DNA from 2 places in the Streptomyces sp. NPDC006012 genome. Region 2 is predicted to be linked to the other one. Evidence: riboswitches for the same ligand, from Rfam matches in the RefSeq annotation. Region 2 holds a riboswitch; the other holds the start of a gene.
What was found. Region 2 has a riboswitch for cobalamin ahead of ACFYPJ_RS29040 (ABC transporter substrate-binding protein). Riboswitches for the same ligand answer to the same signal wherever they lie in the genome.
Positions count from the first base shown of each region.

Region 1: another riboswitch for cobalamin. It lies ahead of ACFYPJ_RS24800 (CbtB-domain containing protein); the one in region 2 lies ahead of ACFYPJ_RS29040 (ABC transporter substrate-binding protein).

Region 1 is NZ_JBIAIE010000015.1:161,500-170,752, reverse strand. Features, by position in the region: gene ACFYPJ_RS24840 (NB-ARC domain-containing protein) at 1-666, shown strand, start outside; gene ACFYPJ_RS24835 (GNAT family N-acetyltransferase) at 903-1,412, shown strand; partial or broken gene ACFYPJ_RS24830 (SAM-dependent methyltransferase) at 1,437-1,670, opposite strand; gene ACFYPJ_RS24825 (nucleotidyltransferase domain-containing protein) at 1,739-2,494, shown strand; gene ACFYPJ_RS24820 (GlxA family transcriptional regulator) at 2,561-3,517, shown strand; gene gap (type I glyceraldehyde-3-phosphate dehydrogenase) at 3,619-4,617, shown strand; gene ACFYPJ_RS24810 (histidine phosphatase family protein) at 5,202-5,783, shown strand; gene ACFYPJ_RS24805 (CbtA family protein) at 6,021-6,773, opposite strand; gene ACFYPJ_RS24800 (CbtB-domain containing protein) at 6,796-7,017, opposite strand; cobalamin riboswitch at 7,054-7,195, opposite strand; gene ACFYPJ_RS24795 (hypothetical protein) at 7,252-7,386, opposite strand; gene ACFYPJ_RS24790 (hypothetical protein) at 7,518-7,667, shown strand; gene ACFYPJ_RS24785 (alpha/beta hydrolase) at 8,231-9,151, shown strand; gene ACFYPJ_RS24780 (nucleoside/nucleotide kinase family protein) at 9,236-9,253, opposite strand, start outside.
Region 2 is NZ_JBIAIE010000021.1:84,253-93,505, reverse strand. Features, by position in the region: gene ACFYPJ_RS29075 (hypothetical protein) at 1-1,322, shown strand, start outside; gene ACFYPJ_RS29070 (hypothetical protein) at 1,609-1,980, shown strand; gene ACFYPJ_RS29065 (ABC transporter ATP-binding protein) at 2,330-3,196, opposite strand; gene ACFYPJ_RS29060 (FecCD family ABC transporter permease) at 3,193-4,275, opposite strand; gene ACFYPJ_RS29055 (FecCD family ABC transporter permease) at 4,314-5,318, opposite strand; gene ACFYPJ_RS29050 (ABC transporter substrate-binding protein) at 5,426-6,475, opposite strand; partial or broken gene ACFYPJ_RS29045 (5-methyltetrahydropteroyltriglutamate--homocysteine S-methyltransferase) at 6,624-6,923, opposite strand; cobalamin riboswitch at 7,006-7,182, shown strand; gene ACFYPJ_RS29040 (ABC transporter substrate-binding protein) at 7,237-8,289, shown strand; gene ACFYPJ_RS29035 (FecCD family ABC transporter permease) at 8,286-9,253, shown strand, end outside.

The DNA of each region.
Region 1 (9,253 bases), on a different contig from region 2:
AGCGCGGTCCTGGTCGCCGCGCGGCGTGAACTGACCGCACTGCCCGGGCAGGTACGGCACCTGATCGGGGCGCTCGGCCCCCGGGACGCCCACCAGGTGCTCGAAGACCTGGTGGGGACCATGCGCACCCGCGCGGAGCCGTCGGCCACGACGAGCATCGTGCGCTCCTGCGGACGGCTGCCGCTGGCGCTGCACATCGCCGGCCTGTGGCTGTCGGCGCGGCCGCACCGGACGCTGCGCGACCTCGCCGACCGCCTGCTGGACGAGCGGGACCGCATGCCGTTCCTGTGCGTCGGAGACCTGTCGCTGCAGGCGAGCGTGGCGGCCCGCCACCGGGCGTTACCCGCTCCGATCGCGGCGTCGCTGCGCCGGCTCGGCGCGGTGCGCGGCGACTTCGGCGTCGACGACGTGGCCGGCCGTGCCGCGCCCTCCCGGCAACTCGCCGTGGACCTCCTCGACGAACTGCTCAACCGCCAGATCACCTACGTCAGCGAGGTCGGCCGGAACGGACAGATCCGCTACCGCCTGCACGACTCGGTGCGGCTGTACGTGGCGCAGTGTCGTGCGGGTTCGGCGGACGACGACCGGCTGACGGCCCGGGTCTGGCTCCCCCGCGAGACGGGACGGACCCAGCACCGGATCCACCGGTTGCGGCACGCCACCTGACATGACCTCACCCCCTGCGCTCCACCGCGCACGACCTCACGGGCCCGGGACGCGGCTGGTTGGGGACGAGCCCGGTTCAAGGCTGACCGGGTGCGGGACGAGCGCGCGGTGCCGGGCCCGCGCCGGGCGCGGGCGGGACGGAAGCCGCCGGTCGTCGTGCGTGGTGCGGTCCCTGGCCGCTCGTGACCGTGTCGGCCGGACATGGCACCATCGCCGGAGGAGTCAGGGAGGTGCCGGTGCAGCTGCGCAACGTCTCGGCGGACGACGTCGACGCGTACATTCGGATGCGGTGCGATCCCGTCATGATGGCCGACCTGGGCGGCCCCTTGCCGCGGGCAGGCATGGCGGACAAGGTGCGGCGGGACGCCCGGCAGGCCGCGGCCGACCTCGCATGGCTCAAGATGATCATCCCCGATCCGGACGTCCCGGACCTGGTGGCGGGAACCGTGACGCTCTGGTCCCATGACGGCGATAGCGGACCGGTCTCCGAGATCGGGTGGATGGTACTGCCGGAGTTCCAGGGGCAGGGGCTGGCCAAACGCGCCGTCCGCACCCTGCTCGAACAGGCCCGGGACCAGGACCGGTGGGGTGTCGTGCACGCCTTCCCGGCGACCGGCAACGCGGCGTCGAACGGCATCTGCCGCTCGGTCGGCTTCCGATTCGTCTCGGAGGTCGACGTCACCTTCGCGGGCCGCGTCCTGCGAACCCGTCACTGGGCCATCACCCCGCGCACGGATCTGCGCTGAGGGCGGCCCCGGCCCGCACGGTGATTACCCCTGCGGCGGGAGGCGGTAGACCGACACATGGGAACGGGACTCGTCGGTGAACTCGGCGCCCGACCGGTCCGCGTACCTGGCCTCCAGCTCGAACCCGGCCAACCGGGCCATCAGGTCCAGCTCGGCCGGCCAGATGTAGCGGTGCGGGCTGCGGTCCAGCCGTGCCTGACCGGTCTCGTCGAAGTGGAAGTGGTGGGAGACGACTCGCTGGCGCAGTACGTCAGCAGTACGTCATAGGTGTCCACGCGCGGGTGACGCTCTTGTCCAGGCCGTCGGCTGCGCGAAACACTGGCCTGGTGACAGATGAGGTGACCCACCGGCTTCTCGACCGTTTCGTCGGCGCCCTGCGCGCCCTGCCGTCGCTGATCGCCGTATGGGCACACGGCTCACTGGCCGGCGGCGACTACCGGCCGGGGGTCAGTGACCTCGACCTGATCGCCGTGCTCGCCGAGCCGTGCACGGCCCAGGAGGAGGAGCAACTGGTCGACCTCCACCAGGACTTGGCAAAAGCCATCCCACGGGCCTCCGGGCTGCACTGCACCTACGTCGTGGCCGACGCGTGGGACGACCACACGCGGCGCCATCTCACCTGGGCGCATGAGGAGTTGATGCACCGCCCGGTCACCGCGGTGACCCGGTGCGAACTGCTCCGGTTCGGCAAGGTCCTGTACGGGCCGCCGCCGGCCGGACTGCTGCCGCCCGTCACCGACCGCCGGCTCGCCGACTTCGTCGTCGACGACCTCTCGGCCTTCTGGCGTCCCGCCCTGGACCATCCGGACCGGTGGCTGCGGGACGTCTGGGTCGACCTGGGCCTGCTCACCCTGGCCCGGGCGAGCGTCACACTGCGCACCGGACGGCTGATCACCAAGTCCGAGGCCCTCGACGTCCTGGCGGACCTGAACGCCCCGCCGGACGTGGTACGGGACATCAGGCAGCGCCGCTACGGTGCGCCTGCTCCTGCCCCCACGCAGTGGGCCGCCCGCCGAGCGGAACTCACACGTGTCTTCCTCCGCGGCGCGATCGAGGACGTGCTGGCCGCCCACCGTCCGTAGTGGCCGGCGCGGCGCCGCACGGCCGCGGTGCCGGAACGGTCCCGCCCGCCCGCGTACCCTGGCCCCGTGCCGCCCTCCCGTCTGCATCGCGTCGCCGTCCTCGTGCTCGACGGCGCGAAACCGCTCGACGTCGGGATTCCCGCGCAGGTGTTCACGACCCGCGCGAGTATGCCGTACGAGGTACGGGCGTGCGGCGCCGAGCCGGGCCTCGTGAGGGGCGGCGACGGCCTGTCCTACCACGTCGCGCACGGCCTCGACGCGCTCGCCTGGGCCGACATCGCCTTCGTCCCCGGCTATCGCTTCCCGGACCGTGACGATCCGCCGCGGGCCGTCGTGGACGCCCTGGTCGCCGCCCACGACCGGGGCACGCGGCTCGCCGCCATCTCGACGGGCGCCTTCGCGCTCGCCGCCACGGGCCTGCTCGACGGCAAACGGGCCACGACGCACTGGCACTACACGCGGGCACTCGCGGCGAAACACCCGCTCGTCCAGGTCGACGAGAACGTGCTGTTCGTCGACGAGGGCGACATGCTGACATCCGCCGGCGCCGCCTCCGGCATCGACCTGTGCCTGCACATCCTGCGCCGCGACCTCGGAGTGGCGGCGTCCAACCACGCGGCAAGACGGCTGGTCGCGGCCCCCTACCGCAGCGGCGGGCAGGCCCAGTACGTGCCGCGCAGCCTGCCGGAACCGCTCGGCGAGCGGTTCGCCGCCACCCGCGAGTGGGCCCTGCACCGGCTGGACGAGCACCTGACCCTCGATGTGCTCGCCCGGCACGCGGCGGTGTCCCCCCGTACGTTCTCCCGGCGTTTCGTCGAGGACACCGGGTACACGCCGATGCAGTGGGTCCTGCGCGCCCGCATCGACCTCGCCCGTGAGCTGCTCGAACGTTCGCAGCGGAGCGTCGAGCAGATCGCCACCGACATCGGTCTCGGCACCGGTACCAACCTCCGGCTGCACTTCCAGCGCATTCTCGGCACCACGCCGAGTGAATACCGGCGCACCTTCACCCAGGGCGAGTAGCCCGGTGCCCATGGCGTGATCCTTGCGGACCGTGGCACTTCGGCCGCTGTCGCCGCGGGCCGCCCCGGGCGACGCTGAGCGGGAGACGAAGGGAATCCCACATGACCCGTATCGCCGTCAACGGATTCGGCCGCATCGGACGCAATGTGCTGCGTGCGCTGCTGGAACGCGACAGCGACCTCGACGTCGTCGCGGTCAACGACCTCACGGAGCCCGCCACGCTCGCGCGGCTCCTCGCCTACGACACGACGGCCGGGCGGCTCGGCCGGCCCGTGACCGTCGACGGGGACACCCTCGTCGTCGACGGCCGTCGCATCAAGGTGCTCGCCGAACGCGAACCGGCGAAGCTGCCGTGGGGTGAACTCGGGGTGGACATCGTGCTGGAGGCGACGGGCCGCTTCGCCTCGGCCGCCGCGGCCCGCGCCCATCTCACCGCGGGCGCCGCCAAGGTACTCGTGAGCGCGCCGTCGGACGGGGCCGACGTGACGCTCGCGTTCGGCGTGAACACCGACGCGTACGACCCGGCCGCGCACACGATCGTCTCGAACGCCTCGTGCACGACGAACGCGCTCGCCCCGCTGGCCTCGGTGCTCGATCGACTCGCCGGCATCGAGCACGGTTTCATGACGACGGTGCACGCCTACACGCAGGAGCAGAACCTGCAGGACGGTCCGCACCGTGATGCCCGCCGGGCCCGCGCCGCGGCAGTGAACATCGTGCCGACCACGACGGGCGCCGCCAAGGCCATCGGCCTCGTGCTGCCGAACCTCGACGGCAAGCTGTCGGGCGACTCGATCCGGGTGCCGGTGCCGGTGGGTTCGATCGTCGAACTCAACACGACCGTCAGCCGTGAGGTGACCCGCGACGACGTGCTGGCGGCCTACCGGGACGCGGCGTCGGGGCCGCTCGCCGGCATCCTCGAATTCTCGGAGGACCCGCTCGTGTCGTCCGACATCACCGGCAATCCGGCCTCGGCCATCTTCGACTCGGCTCTCACCCGGGTGGACGGCCGGCACGTCAAGGTGGTCGCCTGGTACGACAACGAGTGGGGTTTCTCGAACCGTGTGATCGACACGCTCGAACTCCTCGCCACGCGCTGAACCGGCACGCAGTCAGCGGTCGGTTCCCCCGCCGCATGCCGTGGTTCCTGCACCACCTGTGGTCCGCACCGCAAGGCGGAGGGCAGCAGCCGCGGTTGAGGGTCGGGCTCCGGAAAGACCGACCCTCGCCGGGGAAGCTACCTCTTCCAACAGACCTGGTGCTCGGTCACCCAGAACCGATGTTTGTAATCGTTGTACTCAACGGTCACCCAGTGCCCGGTCACGGTTCCACAGCGCGCGCGGGCGGTTTCGCCGGCCGCCGGAGACGTCCGGGCCGCACTGGCCGTACCGACGCCTGTGAGGACAGCTCCGCCGGCCAGCAGCGCCGTGGTGACCCCCGCGCCCAGGACTCGTATGGTTCGGCTGCGCATGGCACACACCTTCTTCGCCTTTCGACATCGGGTGGTTCCCCCTTCCAGCTTGCGAGGCAAGACCTGGGGCTGCATCTGGAGCGGGCGGGGCGCTCGGCGGCGGCCGTCCTCCGCCCGGCACCACATGGTGGTGCGGATGCTATGTTCGCGGCCACATGTGTGCCGTATCCGGTCGCCCCGGTGCACTCTGACGGCACGAGCAGGAGAGATCGCGTGACCACTCGGGTGTTCTTCGTCGCCGCCGCCATGGGTGCCTCGCTGCGGCAGGCGCGCTTCGACGACGGCCGCTCGATCGGCAACGGCGGTGCGGCGCAGGCCCGTTCGGCGGCCGGGACACTGCCTTCCGCCGCCCGCGTCCTCGTCCCGCCCAGCGTGCGCTGCCGGGAGACGGCCGCTGCGCTCGGCCTCGACGCCGCGGTGGCAACCCAGTTGGCGGGTCTCGACGTGGGGCGCTGGCGTGGGCGCACGCTGGACGAGGTGGGGACCGCCGAGCCGGAGGCGGTAAGCCGCTGGCTCGCCGATCCGGAGTCGGCGCCGCACGGGGGTGAATCGGTACGGGACTTGTGCGGGCGGGTCGCGGGCTGGCTGACCGCCGTGGCGGGCACGGACGGCCGCACGCTCGCCGTGGTCGAACCGGAGATCGTACGGGCAGCCGTCGTCCACGCGCTGGACATGCCCGTGACGGCCTTCTGGCGCCTCGATGTCGCCCCGCTGACGGCGACCGAGCTGAGCGGACGGGCCGGACGCTGGAATGTCCGGCTGGGACACCCGCTTGCCCGGCCGGACGCCGGATAGCGAGCGACGTCCGGAAGGCAGCCGGAGGCCACCCTGCAACTGGAGGCCGGAAAGCGGCTGGAGTGGCGGGCGGAGCAGGCCCGTGAAAAACTCTCCAGGTGTGTGTGACTTCGCCGCACACACGTAGAACCCGGGAGAACACCGAGGCTCCCGTACCACCGGGTCGGCGTCGAACGCCTCACCCTGCAGCACGGAAGCCTCGCGCGGTAATGATCCGGTGCGCTGGTTCGCGCCGGCTCAGTGTGCGGCGGGAACCGTCTTTCCGGCCGCGGTCCTTGCGCGTCTCGGGTTCAGCAGCCGCTCGGCGACTTCCCCGAAGACCAGGCCGAACCCGCCCCACAGCACGGCCTGGACGGCCAGGGCGGACAGCCGGAACCGCCACAACAGGGCGGCCGGGAAATCCGCCGGCAGCTCGTTGACGGCCGGCAGGAACGCGTACGCCAGGCCGATCACGACGGCGAACGAGGCCACCGCCGCGACGGTCGCGTACCACGTGCCCAGCCGCGGGGCGAGCCGCTTGCCGAGGATCGTGGCACCGATCGCGAGGAGCACGCTGAGCAGCATCATCAGGAAGTACAGGGCGGTTCGCCTGCCGATGGTGCCGGGATCTCCGACGGACGGCGGATTGGCGGGATACTTCAGGAACGGCACGACGTACACGGCGAGCAGCGCGCAACTCGCCAGCAGCAGCGCGGTCGCCCGGGGGCCGAGGCGCCCGACGCGGCCGAGGGCGACGCAGAAGGCGAGCGCCGCGATGCCGCCGAAAGCAATCCCGTAGACGAGGACGCCGGTGGCGAGCCCGGCGGTGGACTGGAGGGAGCGGGAGACGACCTCCATTTCGTGTTCGTGGGCGTGGGCGTCCTCGAAGCCGATCGCCTTGTCGACGCTCGGCTCGCCGAGGAAGTAGGCCACGATCAGGGCGAGTACACCGGCCGCGAGACCGGCGAGCATGCCCCGCACGAGAAGGTTCCGTACGGTTGCGGAGTTCATGGGTGTGCGGTTTCCCCTCGCGTCAGTGGCAGGGGAAGCCGAGCAGGTGGCGGGCGTCGTGGACCCATTCGTGGACGTCCGTGCCGCTGAACACGGAGGTGGCGCCCTGCTCGGCGCCGACGAAGTACAGCAGGACCAGCATCAGTAGGCCGAAGAAGACCGCCCAGGGCGCTATCGCCTTGAGCGGCACCTTGGCGGGTACGACCGGAGTGGTGGCTGTCGGCCGGGCGACGGTCTGCGCCATGGCAGGACCTCCTCTGGGAGTTCGCGTCCCATCTCGGTGGTGCACAGGACGACAGCCACGGGTCTGACTCACGAACGGCCCGGGGGCCCTCGCATACAGTGGCGCGACCGTGCCGGATTCCCACCGGCTTCCGTCGTACCGTCGTCGATATCGCACAGACCGTACCGCGCGGCGCGTGCCCGGCCAAGACCGCACCCGCCCGAGGTGATCCCGGTCTCACGGCGGATGCCTGGTTCACCGGGGCGCTTCGGGGCCCCACTTGGGCCCGTCGAGCCCCAATTCAGGATCACCGGGCGGGGCGAAGAAGCGCTCCACGTCGGCGCCGGTGACCTCGGCTAAGGTGCCGGGGACCCGGCGCGGGGTACGCATGCCGCGCCCTCCCGCGCCGGCGACGTCGACGCAGCAGAGAACTTAACCGTCCGGAGATGTCCTGTCGCGGAGAGTGTTCTTTCGGCGGCGGTCGCAGCCGGGCGTGGCCGACGCGCGGGTCCCCCACCACCGTGCTTCCTCGGGTCCAGCCGGCGGCGGTGCTCTCCTACTGGGCCTGTACCCCCAGCAAGGCGCTGCTGCGGCCGGTCATCGCGGTCGCCGACGCGCGCCGCGTGCACGGTGCCCGGCGGGCCGTCACGGGCCGGCTGGACACCGGGTGACGTGCTCGCCCGGCGCAACCGGTACGTCACCGACTGGGACGACTCCGGGCAGGCCCTGTGGGTCAAAGTCCATCGGCGCCGTCCTGTTCCGCGGCCAGGGCCGCCTCGACGGCCCCCGCCGGGTCACCGTCACCAGGGACGACGGTGTCCGCCAGACCCGCACGGCCCGGCACGCGGTGGCCGTCGCCACCGGCAGCCGTCCGGTCTGGCGGCGGACGAGGTCCTGTTCGCCACGGGCCGTACCCCCGGCACCGGCGACATCGACCTGCACACGGTCGGCCTCACCCCCGGTTCCTGGCTGGACGCGGGCCCACACGTACCGCCGCTCCGCTCGCCGCGACGGCCATACGGCGCGGGTGCCCCGTCGGGTCACGTCTCCGGGGCGAGGGTGTGCGGGCGGAGCCGATGTGGTGTGCCTGGTACCAGCCTCCATAGGCAACTCCTTCCCTGGCACCCCGCAGCTGCCCACGGCACTGTGGTGGTGCGGCCGGGAGCAAGACGGTCGCCGGAGCCCGCCCCTGCGAGCCCGATCTCCCCCTCAGTGCGACTGGAGCACCACCGTGATGACCAACGTCACCTTCCCGAGTGCCGGTATCGAGCTCGCCGGGCACCTGTACGTCCCGGATGGCGAGACCGCCGGTCCGCGTCCGGCGGTCGTCGTCGGCCACCCCGGCAGCGGCGTGAAGGAACAGACCGCCGGCCTGTACGCGCGACGCCTGGCCGAGCAGGGCTTCGTCACCTTGACGTTCGACGCCGCCCACCAGGGCGAGAGCGAGGGTGAGCCGCGCGGCCTGGAAGACCCTGCGCAGCGGGTCGAGGACATCAAGGCCGCGGTCTCCTTCCTGACCACGCGCGCGGAGGTCGACCCCGACCGCATCGGCGCCCTGGGCATCTGTGCCTCCGGCGGGTACGCCCTCACGGCGGCGGCGTCCGACCACCGCATCAAGGCGGTCGGCGCGGTCTCCGCCGTCGACATTGGCCGTCAGTTCCGGGTCGGCCCCGACGGCACGCAGGACCCGGCCGTCTTCCAGGGCATGCTGGACGCGGCCGCCACGGCCCGCACCGCGGAAGCCCGGGGCGAGGGCGTACAGTCCTTCCCGCTGTTTCCGGACACGGCGGAGCAGGCCCGCGCGCTGGGTGGTCAGCACGCGGTGGACGGCTTCGACTACTACCGCACCGACCGAGCCCGGCACCCGCGCTCGGCGCAGACCCTCACCTGGTCCAGCATCGACCGCATCGCGTTCTTCGACGGGCTCGCCTCCGTCAGCCTGATCGCCCCGCGCCCGTTGCTGCTGATCGCGGGCAGCAGGGCCGTCACCTCCTGGATGAGCGTCCACGCCTTCCAGCACGCCGGTGGCCCCAAGGAGTTGCACTGGATCGACGGCGCCGGCCACGTCGACCTCTACGACAAGGAGGTCTACGTCGGCCCGGCCGTCGAGAAGCTGTCGGAGTTCTTCCGGACCGGCCTGGGCAAGGCCGAGTAGTCGACCGCTCGAAACAGCCGGTGGTCGACCGCCCGAAGCAGCCGAGTGGTCGGACCACCGAGCCTCACCGTGTTGGCACGGTGGTCACACGGGGTCATGACC
Region 2 (9,253 bases):
CCGAGGCCGGGGCGGACGGGGAGAGCGGGGGCGCGGCCGAGACAGAGGCGGAGGCCGAGCCGGAAATGGCGGAGGAGGTCGCCTCGGCGCTCCGCGGGAGTGGCGCGGCGAATCCGCCGGAGTCCCATGCCGGAGGGGCTGAGTCCGAGGCCGAGCGCGGCTCGGATCCCGCCGGGACGGCGAAGGGGGAAACCGAGGAGCCGTCGCCCGAGGCGGAAGTCCCGGAAACGGTGATGGCCACCGCGACGCCTGCCCGAGCCGCCGCACCTGCCGCTTCCGGCCTCGCCCGGCTCTCCTGGCTGCGCTCCCGCCGGACCTCGACCGCCACCGCCACCGCCACCGCAACCGCCGCCGACGGCGGCTCGGGCGACGGAGACCCGGGCACCCGGGCGGCGGCCGCCCCGGGGAACCTCAACCGGATTTCTCCTCCCATGGTCGCCGCCGCCGCGATCGGCGGCGTCATCCTCCTCGCGGCGCCGTTCGTCATCAGTGCCAACTCAGGCGACGACTCGAAGGACAAGAAGAACCACAACACCGCCGCCGGATACGCCGGACCGCACTCCTCCCCGTCCGGATACGTGCCGAGCGCGCAGCCCGACGCCGGCAAGTCGTCCGGGACCAAGGCCAGTGCGACGCCGAACCCGCCGGCGCCCAAGGCCGGCTCGGTCGCCGACGCTGCCGGACAGGGCGTATCGGCCGACAAGCCATCACCCGACGGGGCGCACAAGTCGCCCGGCACGTCCGGGTCCGGCTCCAAGGCCGCCGGGCAACCCGCCGCGGGCGCGGAGTCCAAGCCCAAGGCATCCCAAGTCTTCTCGGCCTACGCGGGCCCGCACTGCTCGGGGTCCGGCGCCTCCTACAGCGAGCACGGCTCGTCCAGCGTGTCCGAGGACGAGTGGACGACCGCCATGGGCGGCTACGCGTCCAACGGCTGCACCGGGCGGTTCCGCTCCGTCCCGATGTCCGGCGAGGGGAAGGACGCGGGCAACTACGCCACCTGGGCCTTCAACACGGGCGGCCGCGTCACCTCGGGTACGTGCAGCGTCAGCGTGCACATCCCGGACTCGTCCGACATCCGGCACGTCGGCGGCGACCCGTCCTACTACACCGTCCACTCCGGAGGCAGCGCCTCCGGGACACAGCTCGCGAGCTTCACCATTGACCAGACCAGCCAACCCGGGCAGTGGGTGGCGGCCCCGAGCGTGAAGATCAGCGACGGCAGGCTGGCGGTCGTCCTGCATGACCGTGGCAACGACTGGAACTCCCATGGCGCGACGGATGCGCACCACGCGGCGGACGCGGTTTACGTGAAGTGCACCTGACGGCCCTGCAAACCGCCCCGGAGCCCCGGCACCCCGTTCAGTTGGGGGGCCGCGGCTCCAGGGCGGGGCAGCTTGGCGGCGTGGCCTCGTCCTGACCGATCTCAGAATCGAGAAGCCGAGTGAGTGGCTCGGCTGTGACCGTGACGGTCACCGTGGAGCCGTGCTCGCCCCGCTGCTGCTCCAGGCCGCGCAACGAGCCCGCGCGAGTGGCTGTTCCCTGGACGAACTGGTGCGGTTGTTGAGCGTTGCAATGCCGGAGTGACCATGGTGCCGCACGGTCGGCGGGGTGATCCGCATGGTCTTCACGCTGTTCTGGTACCGGGAGGACGGCCCGGACCCGGCGGACTCCTGGATGCGGATCACCAACAACATCATCAGCCTTCCCAACGGGGGCAAGGTCTTCTACGACGGCTACCAGTGGCCGCACGACCACAACGTCATCAACGGGCCGCTCAACGACGACCTCGGCGACGGCGACATCCAGGCGGAGCCGGACCTCGACGACGGCTACACGCTGAGCCCCGACAGCCCCGCGCGCGGCAACGTCGCCGCCCACACCGCGTCCACCGACTTCTACGGCACCCCGACGGGTGACGGACCCACCAGCGACATCGGTGCCGTCGTCGCCGACGACCACGCCGGGGGACTCTCCGCATGACCTCCGGCACCACTCCTTCGTACCCCACGTCCCTCCAGGAGGTGACCGCACCACCCGTGTGGGCGCTCGGTCACCCGAGCGACGACGGCATCAACCTCAACGAGATCCCGCTCGCCCAGGCGACGTCGTCCCTCGGGTTCGTCGTGATCCTGCTCCTGTTCTCGCCCTCCTGGCGCGAACTGCCCCGCGGGCTGGCCGTGTTCGATCGAGTGATCACGTTCTTCAACAACCGGGCCGTCACGATCTATCTCTGGCACAGCGCCATGATCGTCACCGCGGGCGTGCTGCTCGACCGGTTGTGGGAGATCCCCGGTTGCGACGATCGTTTCGGCCGGCACCTGTTCGAGCACTACCAGGTGTGGGTGTTCGTGCTCGTCTGGCCACTGGTCTGCGTCATGATCCTGTGTACCGGATGGGCCGAGGGCTGCCAGGGAACGGCGGGGACCACCAGAGGGCTGCCGGTGACCGGGTCGGGGACGACGACCGAGCCCAGCCCGAAGACGTCCTCGACCAGCTCCGCGGTGACGATGTCGCGTGGCGGCCCCTGCGCGATGACGTGGCCGTCCTTCATGGCGATGAGATGGTCGGCGTAGCGGGCGGCCTGGTTGAGGTCGTGCAGGACGGCGACGACGGTGCGTCCGCGCTCGTGGTTGAGCCGGCGTATGAGGTCGAGCACTTCCACCTGGTGGGCGATGTCGAGATACGTCGTCGGCTCGTCCAGCAGGAGCAGTTCCGTCTCCTGCGCCAGGGCCATGGCGATCCACACCCGCTGCCGCTGCCCGCCGGACAGTTCGTCCACCGGCCGGTCGGCGAGTGCGGTGGTACCGGTGTGCTCCAGCGCTTCCGCGACAGCGTGTTCGTCGGCCTCGGACCACTGCTGCCACCACTTCTGGTGCGGCTGGCGGCCGCGGGCCACGAGGTCGGCGACGGTGATGCCGTCCGGCGGGACGGGGCTCTGCGGCAGGACGCCGATGGTCCGGGCGAGCCGGCGGCCCGGTACGCGGGCGATCTCGGTCCCGTCGAGCAGCACCGTGCCGTCGCGCGGCTTGAGGAGCCTGCCGAGTGCGCGCAGCAGCGTGGACTTGCCGCAGGCATTGGGGCCGACGATGACGGTGACCTGCCCGTCGGGGATGTCCAGGTCCAGCCGGTCGACGACGACCCGGTCCTCGTAGGCCAGCGTCAGGGACCTGGCGGTGAGTCGGCTGGTACGGCTCATGAGGTGGTGCCTCCGGTGCGGCTGCGGGTGCGGCTGATCAGCCACATCAGGTAGGGAGCGCCCACCGCTGCGGTGAGGACGCCGACGGGGAGTTCGACGGGGGAGAACAGGCGCCGGGCCAGCAGGTCCGCGACGACCACCACGAGGGCGCCCGCCAGCGCTGAGGACAGCAGCGGGATCTGCGCCGTACGGGTCAGGCGGCGGGCGATCTGCGGGGCGAGGAGGGCGACGAAGTCGATGGGGCCGGTGGCGCCGGTCGCCACTGACGCCAGGACGACGCCGAGCGCGGTCAGACCGAGCCGTACCCGGTCCAGCCGGATACCGAGCCCCATGGCCGTGTCGTCGTCGAAGGACGCCCCACGCTGGGCCCTGGCCGCCCACAGGGCCGCCGGGACCGCCAGGAGCAGGACCGCCGCCAGGGGCGCCGCCTGGTCGTAGCCGCGGCTGTTGAGCGAGCCCGTCAGCCAGACCTTGGCCTGCTGCGCGACGAGGAAGTCGCCCTTGGTGAGGAACAGTTGGGTCAGCGAGCCCAGGGCGACCGAGATCCCGATGCCGACGAGGACGAAGCGGGACGCGTGCATCCCGCGGCGCCAGGCGAAGACATAGACCAGCAGCGCCGCCGCGAGGCCGCCCGCGACCGACACGTACGGCAGCGCGGTGGCGGAGACGAGGCCGAAGCTCATCGCGGCGACCGTCGCCACGCCCGCGCCGTGCGTCACGCCGATGACGTCGGGGCTGGCCAGCGGATTGCGCGCGACGGTCTGGACCAGGGCGCCGGCGACCCCGAAGGCGACCCCGGCCAGCAGGCCCACGACCAGCCGCGGCAGCCGCAGCGTGCCGACGACGAGCCGGTCGGGACTCGGCCTGTCGAGCAGGACGTTGACGACCTCCGTGGGGGAGACGAAGGACTCGCCGACGCAGAGGTACGCCACGACGGCCGCCGTCAGCAGTACGGCGAGCGCGGCGGCGACGAGCACCGCTCTGCGGTGGACCAGGAAACTGGCGCGCGCGGTACGCAGCACGGCGTGCCCTGCCGGGCGTACGGAACGCGCGGCGGACGCTGCCGCTGTTTTTGTCATGCCGGCCGTCGGGGCGGTTGCCGGGCCGGTCGTGCGGCTCATGCGGCGACTACCTTCCTGCGGCGCACCAGCGCGATGAGGAACGGCACACCGAGCAGGGCGGTCATGACGGCCACCGGCACCTCCGAGGGCGGGAAGACGATACGGCCGAGCACGTCGGAGGCGAGGATCATCACCGGGCCGAGCAGGGCCGACACCGGCAGCACCCACCGGTGCGCCGTACCGACCAGCGCCCGTGCGATGTGCGGGACGGCCAGGCCCGTGAACGCGATCGGCCCGACGGCGGCCACGGCCGCGCCCGTCAGCACGGTCGCCCCGACCGCGCCCAGGACGCGGAGCAGGGCCACGTTGTGGCCGAGGGCCTTGGCACTGTCGTCGCCGAGCGCGAGCGCGTCCAGGCCGCGGGCCAAGGCACCGGCCAGCACCAGGCCGGCCACGACGAACGGCCAGATCTGACCGACGACGTCGCCGTCCCGGCCGCTGATGGAACCGACCTGCCAGAAGCGGAATTCGTCCAGGGCGCGTGCGTTGGTGGTGACGATGCCGGAGACCACGGCGGCGAGGAAGGCGTTCGTCGCGGCGCCCGACAACGCGAGTTTGACGGGGGAGGCGCCGCGGTAGCCGCCGGCGGCGACGGCGTAGACCGCGACGGCCGCCAGCACCGCGCCCGCGAAGGCGAACCAGATGTATCCGAGGAGCGTGTGCACGCCGAGGAACGCAATCGCGCACACCACCCCGGCGGACGCGCCCTGGCTGACGCCCAGGATGCCGGGTTCGGCGATCGGGTTGCGGGTGACCCCCTGCATGACGGTCCCGGCGACGGCGAGGGCCGTACCGGCCAGCACACCGATGACGGTACGTGGCACCCGTAGCGCCCGCACCACCTGGGCGTCGTCACTGGTGCCGCCGTGCAGCAGTGCCTGGAACACTTCGCCCGGGGCGATCTGGCGACTGCCCACGGCAAGGCTCAGCAGGACGGCGATCAGCAGCATCGCCGAGGAGCCCGCGAGCCAGGCGATGCGGCGACGGGTCGGTCGCGCCATGTGCCGCGCTCACTCTCTCTTTCCGGATGGGGGTAAGGGGCCGTCGCACGCCGGACGCGGGCAGGCACGGGGCCCGCCCGCGTCCGGCCCGCGGCGGCATCACGGGCTTACGCCGTGAGGTGCTGCTCCAGGTCGTCGAGGACCGCGTTGGCCGCGGTCACTCCGAGCCCGAGGTACCAGGTCTCGTCGGAGACGTCGAAGGCGTGGCCGTCCTTGACCGCCTTCAGGTTCTTCCACAGCGGGTTGCCCTGGGCCTTGGTCTTGTCGGTGGCCTTCGGGTCGCCGTAGACGCCGGTGAAGATGTAGTCGGCGTCGGCCTGATCGATGTTCTCGGCGCTGACCTCCACGGCCAGGTCCGCGATGTCCTGGTTCTTCGGCCGCGGGATGCCGACATCGTCGAGGATGGTGCCGATGAAGGAGTCGTTCGCGTAGAGGCGGATCTTGCCCTCGGGCATGTAACGCACCATCGACACGCTTGGCTTGTCGGCGCCGAGCTTGGTCCCGAGGGCCTTCGCCTTCGACTCGTACGCTGCGAGGTTGGCCTTGGCCTGCGCGGTCTTGTCCAGCGTGGCCGCGTTGAGGAGATAGTTCTCCTTCCACGTGAAGCCGGGGCGGATGGAGAAGACGGTCGGCGCGATCTGTGACAGCTCGTCGTAGGAGTTGGCGGCGCGCAACTGGCTGCCGAGGATCAGGTCCGGCTTGAGCGCGGCGATGGCCTCCAGATTGAGGCTGTTGATGGTGCCGACGTTCGTGGGCTTGCCCGCGCCGCCCTTGAGGTAGGACGGGAGTTCCGGCGAGCCCTCACTGGGCGCAAGACCGACCGGCTTGATGCCGAGCGAGACGACGTTGTCGAGTTCGCCGACGTCCAGGACCACCACCCGCTTGGGCTGCTCCTTGATGACCGTAGTGCCCATGGCGTGGGTGATGGTGCGCGGCCACTCGCCCGGTCCGGCCTTCGTGCCCATCGCGGCGGTCTTCTGTGCGGCGTCCCCGAAGTCCTTGCCGCCCTGCGCCACCGACTTCGAGTCCTTGGCCCCGGCCGCCGCGGAGGTCCCTGCGCTGTCCTTCCCACCGCCGGACCCACCGCACGCCGTGAGGGACAGCGCGGCCACGAGGGCGCCGGCGACGGCGGCTGCGCCGCGGCGTCGAAGAGACATGGGTGCTCCTGAAGCTGTGATGAAACGTTCAATACTTAGGCGAGGCATACCTTACTATTGGGCTCGGTGGCTTCGGTAGCCGGGGGGTGCGAGAGGTCCTCCACGGCCTGAGGAGGGGGCGGCGGCAGGTGCTCCACGGCCTGAACGGCGGATCGTGGACGCAGCGGGTGCCGTAGGACTGGACCCAGCCCTGCTGGGTGGCGAGGCAGCCCGTCAGCTGGTCGGCGAAATACTGCACCATGTCGTTGCGCTCGGCCTCGCCGTGCACCAGGACGTCCAGGCGCGCCTTCTCCTGGGAGGCGACCACCTCGCCGATCTCCGCCTTGCTGCGTTCGCCGTAGCCGGACGAGTCGATCCGCCCGGCACGCAGGTCGGCGCGGGCGGTGCGCAGTTGCCCGGTCTGCGGGCACGAGCCGATGGTCGTGGTCGGCAGCAGGACGGCAGGGAGCCGGGAGGGTTGCGTCCGGCATCCGGATGGTGAGCCGGCACACGCGGGTGACCGATCGCACCATCTGACCGTACGGCGGACTTGATAGCCTCGGTGGGCCAGTCGAGCCACACCCGAGGCCAGGGAATCCGGTGCGAACCCGGAACTGACGCGCAGCGGTGAGGGGGACGGGCGGGGCACGACGCCACTGGGAGACCGGGAAGGCGCCCCGACCGGACGAACCCGAGTCCGAAGACCTGCTGGCACCTTCGCGCCCCGGCGCGGAGGGACGTCCGTAGGCCAGGCTCCGCGTACGAGCCCCGACTCCAGAGGCATGCCCGTGCTCCGCACCCCCGCCCTTCCCCGTACCCCGGCGCTTCTCCTCGCGTCCGCTCTGCTGTTCACCGCCTGCGGCTCCTCCGGCGACGACGACGCGAAGCCGGAGGAAATCTCAGCCGCCGGCTACCCGGTGACGCTGGACAACTGCGGCCACCAGGTCACCCTGAAGTCGGCGCCGAAGCGGGCCGTCTCCCTCAACCAGGGCACCACGGAGATCCTGCTCTCCCTCGGCCTCGCCGACCGCATGGCCGGTACGGCGACCTGGACCGACCCGGTGATGAAGGGTCTGGAGAAGGCCAACGCGTCCGTGCCGCGCCTCGCGGACAACGCGCCCTCCTTCGAGAAGGCCCTGGACGCCGAACCCGACTTCGTCACCGCCTCGTTCGTCTCCACCCTCGGCAAGGGCGGGGTCGCCACCCGCGAGCAGTTCGAGAAGCTGGGCGTGCCCACCTACGTCTCGCCGTCCGACTGCTCCGCGGGCAAGGACAACGACAGCGGCGGCGACGGATCGCGCAGCGAACCGCTCACCCTCGACGCCGTCTACGGGGAAATACGAAACCTGGCACGTGCGTTCGGCGATGAGAAGCGCGGCGAGAAGCTCGTCGCCTCGCTGAGGAAGCGGGTGAGCACGGCCACCGCCGGACTGCACGCCTCGGACATCTCCCTCATGTACTGGTTCGCCAACTCCCAGTCGCCCTACCTCGCCGGCTGCTGCGGGGCTCCCGGCGCCATCACCCGCGCGGTCGGCGCGAAGAACGCCTTCTCCGACACCCACGACGAATGGCCCCAGATCAACTGGGAGACCGTCGCCGACCGCGACCCCGACGTCATCGTGATCGGCGACCTGACCCGCAGGCAGCAGACCGCGGAGACCGCGAAGGCCAAGATCCGCTTCCTGGAGACCAACCCCGCCACCCGCAATCTGACGGCCGTGAAGAAGAAGCGGTACGTCCCGTTGAGCGGGCAGGCGATGAACCCTTCCATCCGCACGATCGAGGGGATCGAGAACGTCGCCGCCGGTCTGCGTGGCCTCGGGTTCGCCAAGTGAGCGTCCGCTCGCTGCTGTTGACGGGTGGGGGACCGGCCGCGCTGCTGGTGTCGATCGCCGTGGCCGTGACGATCGGCCCCGCCGACATCTCCACCGGTGACGTCTGGGCGTCCGTCGCGGCCCATCTCGGCCTCGGCGACAGCACGTTGGCGCCGCTTCGGGACGGAATCGTGTGGAACCTGCGGATGCCGCGCACGCTGCTGGCCGCCGTGTGCGGGGCCGGACTCGCCGTGTGCGGGGCGGTCATGCAGTCGTTGCTGCGCAACCCGCTCGCCGACCCCTTCGTGCTCGGGGTCTCCTCCGGCGCGTCCACCGGAGCGGTCGCCGTGGTCGTGCTGGGCGTGGGCGGGGGAGCGGTGTCCCTGTCGGCGGGCGCCTTCCTCGGCGCGCTGCTCTCCTTCGGCCTGGTGCTGCTGCTCAGCCACACCCTCGGCGGCTCCACCGACCGGGTCGTCCTGTCCGGGGTCGCGGCCATGCAGTTGTTCTCCGCGCTGACCTCCTTCACCGTCCTCACCTCGGCGGACGCGGAGACCACCCGGGGCGTGCTGTTCTGGCTGCTCGGCTCGCTCACCGGCGCCGACTGGGGACAGGTACTGCTCTGCACCGTCGTCCTGGCGGTGGTCCTCGTCGTCTGCCTCGGGTACGCCCGTACGCTCGACGCGTTCGCCTTCGGCGAGGAGGCCGCCGCGGGACTCGGGATCCGGGTCGCCCGCACCCGCCTGGTCCTGCTCTGCGCGACCGCCCTGCTCACCGCCACCCTGGTCAGCTGTGCCGGCGCGATCGGCTTCGTCGGCCTGGTCCTGCCGCACGCCACCCGCGCCCTCACCGGCTCCGGGCACGCCCGTCTGCTGCCGGTCACCGCGCTGACCGGGGCCGTCTTCCTGGTGTGGGTGGACACCCTCGCCCGAACCGTCCTCGACCCCCAGGAGGTCCCGGTGGGCGTGGTGACGTCCCTCATCGGCGT